Regions from separate parts of the Ruminococcus sp. SR1/5 genome, predicted to be linked through region 1. Evidence: predicted binding sites of a transcription regulator. Region 1 holds the regulator's gene; the other holds the start of a gene.
What was found. Region 1 encodes NrdR, which represses ribonucleotide reductase genes. Its sites were predicted from a motif close to CACNANATNTNGTG; they were not measured.
Positions count from the first base shown of each region.

Region 1 (3,162 bases):
TAAAAACCACTCCTCTTCTAATTTTCACTATTATTTAACCATTTTAATTTCATAGTCAAAAAATATTTATTCTATATCATCTCACATTTAGGCTTTCAACGCAAGAAATAAAAATTTAAAAAAATCAAATTTAGCACTTCCCTTTTTTAGCATGTTAATGTATAATAGCACTCGAATTTAGTTTTCAACGCAATTTAATATGTGATGAGGAGGAAACAACAATGTCTTACACAGAAGAAGTTTATGAAAGAGTTGTAGCACAGAATCCTGGCGAGCCAGAATTCCATCAGGCAGTTAAGGAAGTTCTCGATTCCCTTAAAGTCGTAATTGACAAAAATGAGGAAGAGTATCGTAAACTTTCCATCCTTGAGCGTCTTGTAGAGCCAGAGAGGATCATCTCCTTCAAAGTACCGTGGATCGATGATAACGGAACTGTACAGGTTAACAAGGGATATCGTGTTCAGTTCAACAGCGCCATCGGACCATACAAAGGCGGCTTAAGATTCCATCCTTCTGTAAATCAGGGTATCCTGAAATTCCTTGGTTTTGAGCAGACCTTTAAAAACTCTCTTACAGGCCTTCCGATCGGCGGTGGAAAAGGTGGCTCCAACTTCGATCCTAAGGGTAAATCTGACAGAGAGGTTATGGCATTCTGCCAGAGCTTTATGACAGAGCTTTGCAAATATATCGGCGCAGATACAGATGTTCCGGCTGGTGACATCGGTGTCGGCGGACGTGAGATCGGTTATCTCTTCGGACAGTATAAGAGAATCCGTGGCCTTTATGAGGGTGTCCTTACAGGAAAGGGTCTTTCCTTCGGAGGTTCCCTGATCCGTACAGAGGCTACCGGTTACGGTGTTGTATACATGCTCAACGAGATCGCCAAAGCTCACAATGATTCTGTAGAAGGAAAAACAATCGTTGTAACAGGTTCCGGTAATGTAGCTATTTACGCTGTTGAGAAAGCTACTCAGCTTGGTGCCAAGGTTGTTGCAATGAACGACTCCAACGGATATGTCTACGATCCGAACGGAATCAACCTTGACGTCGTAAAGGATATCAAAGAAGTAAAACGTGGACGTATCAAAGAATATGCAGACCGTGTTGAGGGTGCTACCTACACTGAGGGACTTGGCATCTGGAATATCAAATGTGATATCTACCTTCCATGCGCTACTCAGAACGAGCTTGGTCTTGACGGAGCTAAAACACTGGTTGCAAATGGCTGCAAATACGTCGTTGAAGGTGCAAACATGCCTACTACTCTTGATGCAACAACATACCTTCAGGAGAACGGTGTTCTCTTCATGCCTGGTAAAGCCGCAAACGCTGGCGGTGTTGCCACATCTGCACTTGAGATGAGCCAGAACTCCATGAGACTTTCCTGGACAAGAGAAGAGGTTGATGAGAAACTCCACAACATCATGATCGATATCTTCCACAAAGCTGATGACGCTGCTAAACGTTACGGTATGGAAGACAACTATGTTGTAGGTGCAAACATCGCCGGCTTCGAAAAAGTTGTTGACGCTATGAAAGCTCAGGGTATTGTTTAATTAAGTTTCCTGAATCATTAATGTATATTTATAGCAGGGACCGCAGAGGATTTTTTCCCAGGCGGTTCCTGTTTTTTTGTATCCACTTTTACGATCTCTGAAAAATCGAACATTCATGTTTCAAAAAAGGCCGGTTGTCTTTTGACAATCGGCCTGAAATCTCCTGCATTTGCGGTCTATTCATTTAATCTCTTAATTGATCAGCTTCTTCAGCTCATCCATAAAGGTACTGACATCTTTAAACTCTCTGTATACAGACGCAAAGCGTACATACGCCACCGCATCCAGATCCTTCAGATGCTCCATAACGATCTCTCCGATCTTGGTACTGCTGATCTCACGGTCTTCTGACCGGAAAATATCTCCTTCTATGGAATCGATCATCTCTTCCACTCTCTCAATGGGAATGGGGCGCTTATAGCAGGCACGAAGAACACCATCCTGGATCTTGGAACGTTTATAGCTTTCCCGGTTCTGATCCTTCTTGATCACAGTCAGCGGAATCGTTTCCACCTTCTCATAAGTTGTAAAACGCTTTCCGCAGGCATCACAGAGACGGCGGCGGCGGATGGAATTGGTATCCTCTACAGGTCTGGAATCTACAACTCTTGTATTATCCTGGTTACAGAACGGACATCTCACGGAACTCTCCCCCTTTCCGGATCAGTAAATCATTACTAAATTCGTTTTTATTATAAAATAAATGCACATAATGTGTCAATAATCGGACTTGCATAAATTTTACAGATTTTCCATAAAATCATACCAGGTGATGAATTTATGCGCATCTGTGAGCTGAAACAAAAAGAAGTGATCAATATCCATACCTGCCGCAGTCTTGGCTGCCCTCTTGATGTGGAATTCTGCTGTGAAACCGCACGTCTGAAAGCCCTGATCATGCCGGAACCGGGAAAATTTTGCTGGTGTTTTTCCAAAGAAAATGAATATTCCATTCCATGGGACTGCATCCGCCAGATCGGCGAAGATATCATCCTTGTTGATTTCCGTAATGAAAAACTGCTGTCCGGAGAATAAATACCTCCTTATTGTCAAGGCCCTTTATTTTTATATTTTCCCTGAAAAAGTATATTTCAACCGCCCTCTGAGAATCATCTTAATGTACTGACAAGACAAGGAGGATTCTAAGATGGCACTGAATAAAGTTGAAATCTGCGGAGTAAATACCTCAACCCTTCCCGTTCTCGATCAGGAAGAAAAGGCGGAGCTCTTTAAAAGAATCAAAGCTGGCGATGAAGAAGCCAGGGAATTGTACATCAAAGGCAATCTGCGGCTTGTTTTAAGCGTGATCCGGCGTTTTCAGAACAGCAGTGAAAATCCGGATGACCTTTTTCAGATCGGCTGCATCGGCCTGATCAAAGCGATCGATAATTTCGACACCACTCTTCAGGTAAAATTTTCCACCTATGCAGTTCCCATGATCATCGGAGAGATCCGAAGATATCTCCGTGATAACAACAGCATACGGGTCAGCCGTTCTCTGCGGGATATCGCTTACAAAACCATCTATACCCGGGAAAACTATATGCGGCAGCATCTCAAAGAGCCTACCATTGCAGAAATCGCTGATGAGATCGGTATCGACAAG
Region 1 is NC_021014.1:130,906-134,067, reverse strand. It holds gene CK1_RS00665 (aminotransferase class I/II-fold pyridoxal phosphate-dependent enzyme) at 1-1, opposite strand, end outside; gene gdhA (NADP-specific glutamate dehydrogenase) at 222-1,556, shown strand; gene nrdR (transcriptional regulator NrdR) at 1,749-2,198, opposite strand; gene CK1_RS00650 (YlmC/YmxH family sporulation protein) at 2,337-2,591, shown strand; gene sigG (RNA polymerase sporulation sigma factor SigG) at 2,704-3,162, shown strand, end outside.

Region 2 (3,162 bases), 1.8 Mb from region 1:
CTGTTGCTCACATATGGTCTGTCAGAAACGCCCTCAATGATTCCATACATCTTACGGAACTGCTCTACCTGCAGGCCACAAAGACTCTCTGCCGGTGTTCCGTAGATCGCATAAAGATAACCATCTTCCTTCTTGTACTGATTTACCTTGTCATTGATATATTTCAAGACCTCCAGAGCAAACGCCCCATCCTCGGCAATGGATTTGCCATTGTAAAGTTCCTGAAGCTCATTTAACGCTGTGATACCGAAGGAAGCTGTCATAGGCTTCAGGATCTTGCCAATCTTTTCATTCGGTTTCAGATGTCCGCCGTAGAAACCGCCTTCACAATATGCAAGCGGGTTGGTGGATGCACGCATCTGTCCCAGATATTCGTAAGTGCGAATATGCAGGTTACGGATCATTTCCAGATAGAAATCCAGAACCTCATAAAAATCTCTGCTCTCCGCTCTGGCTTTTGCAAGGATCATCGGAAGATGAAGGCTTACCGCACCAATGTTAAAACGTCCCACAAAAACAGGCGTATCATTCTCATCCGCCGGCTCCATACCGCCACGCTCATACCACGGACTTAAGAAAGCACGGCATCCCATCGGGCTGATGACCTTCTTGTATTTCCTGTACATACTGGAAATATAGCCTGCGCCGGACATAGACAGCCAGTCCGGATACATGGTTTTGGAGGAACACTCCACACCAGCCTCAAAAATATCCTCACAGCACTTTCCTGGACCATGGATCTCTTTGTCATAAAGGAATACGATCTTCGGGAAAAGTACCGGTTTCTTGTGTCCGGCCTTACCCTGTCCTCCCTGATGGACCTCAAGAAGGGAAATCGTACACATCTTCTCAAACTGCTCGGTTCCGAGACCAAGTGTCACCGTAACAAACGGATAATCACCTCTGGAAGAACCGACGGTATTCAGCTTGTACTCAATTCCCTGCCAGCCCTGGTCATAATCCCTGCGGACCTTATCAAGAGCATACTCAATAGCTCTCTCCTCACGGCCACTCCAGCTCTCGTCCGAGTATTTCATAAATTCGGAAATATATTTATCATAGCTCTTCTTTGCATACGGTGCCAGGATCTTATCAACCTCCGGCACTGTAAAGCCACCATACTGCTGTGCTGCTGTACTGAGAATGATATCCCCCATAACATCAAAGGCTGTATCCAGAGTCTTCGGCTCGTTATACCAGACATTACCCATCTCAAAACCGCCACTTAAAACAGCTGCCACATCGAACAGACAGCAATTCATGGTATCCAGACGTGCAGACTGGTCATGAATATAAATGTAGCCGTCCTTACATGCCTGAAGCTCATTACGGTTCATAAAAAACTTCCGATAGAGTTCCTTGTTCAGCTCATTAAAGATCAGGCTTCGTTTCGTGGCAACAAGGGCGCTGTCTGTATTGGCATTACTTTTATCACCGATATAACGGATCGCCTGACTCTTGGTATAGACATCATCCATCATATGGATAAAATCCAGCTTGTAATTCCGATAATCACGGTAGCTCTTGGCAACTGCCGGATTCACACGCTCCAGAGCCCCCTCCACGATATTGTGCATCTCCTGGATCTCAATCTCATTCTTTCCAAGGGAATCCGCATGCTCCTGGGCAAAACGGCAGATAAAATCCTTCTCCTCGTCTGAAAAAGTATAAAGAATACGCTCTGCGGATTTGTTCACGGCAGCCACGATCTTCTGCGGATTAAACTCCTCTCTTGTCCCGTCTTTCTTGATCACATATAACATTGCTCATCCCTCCCTGTGCTATATATAAGTCGCTATGCAAAATACTATATATAGTACCTATATCTTCTATATATTGTTTTTCATCTATATGTTGTGCTAGGCATGAGTATAACACAGCTGAGGAGAAAAGAAAAGGGATATTTCTGTATACACGAAAATACAGACACTTAGCACTGCCTGATCTCACTGCAGAAATATTCTCACAAATTTGTTCCGATCCAGTCTGCAAGAAAATCCCATAATTTCGGAAGCAGAATGGCCAGTGTCACTATAAACCATATGATCCAGCCTGCCCCGCTGCTTTTCTGATCTTTTTTTGCTGTTTTTTCCCTGATCTAAAACTTCTGCACGATTTCTGCCCACCGTTGTTTTATTCCTGGTATTAACTGCCGCTGCAGTCTTACGTCCGGCTGCTGCACCTGTATTCCGGCTTCTGGTTAGATTCCGATTCAAATCGGTATTGCGGCTTGCATTCGTATTCCGATTTATGTTTGTATTCCGGTTTGCGTTCGTATTCCGGTTTACGTTCGTATTCCGGTTTACGTTTCCGTTATGTTGTGTTGTTTGATCAGCATCCTGTCCATACTGCCGCATCATATCCCGCACTTTGGCGGAAGCATGTTTATAATGTATCTCCCGGGGCTCATTCAAATGATATAACACTTCATCATTTCTGTAAGGCATCCCACATAATGAACACCTGCCATTTACAACCTTACCCCCACAAACCTGACACCTTTGACCTGCCATAAGCTCCCTCCATTCTATCCGTCAAAACGGATATTTATATTTCCGTCGTAAACATAAGCATTCTTTTTTCAGTATATCACACCAGGCATTTAATACCCAGCATTTTTCTACGATACCCCAAAAGACTTCCCCTCTCATTATATTGCCACTCCACCCATTTTCTGCTATAATACCCCACAGAGCAATAAGCCTAAAAATCATCAGGAGGAGCCGATAATGAATACAATCACAATCCCCGCAACCTATCATGCAGACCTGAACCTCCATGACACACAGATTGCGATCAAAACAGTAAAAGATTTCTTCCAGCAGACACTCTCACAGAAGCTGAACCTTCTTCGAGTATCCGCTCCAACATTTGTAGCACCGGAATCCGGCCTTAATGACAACCTTAATGGTGTAGAGCGCCCGGTAAGCTTTGATATCAAGGCTATCGAAGGAAGCAACGCCGAAATCGTACACTCCCTTGCCAAATGGAAACGCTACGCACTGAAAAAATACGGATTTTCTCACGGAGAAGGTCTTTACACAGATATGGTAGCCATCCGCCGGGATGAAGATCTGGACAATATCCACTCTGTTTACGTAGACCAGTGGGACTGGGAAAAGATCATCTCCAAAGAAGAACGTTCCATGGAGACTCTCAAGG
Region 2 is NC_021014.1:1,971,403-1,974,564, forward strand. It holds gene nrdD (anaerobic ribonucleoside-triphosphate reductase) at 1-1,763, opposite strand, end outside; gene CK1_RS09985 (hypothetical protein) at 1,947-2,513, opposite strand; gene asnA (aspartate--ammonia ligase) at 2,730-3,162, shown strand, end outside.
Region 2: nrdD (anaerobic ribonucleoside-triphosphate reductase) is a predicted target of NrdR. The motif match lies at 1,806-1,819, and genes of this name have one in related genera.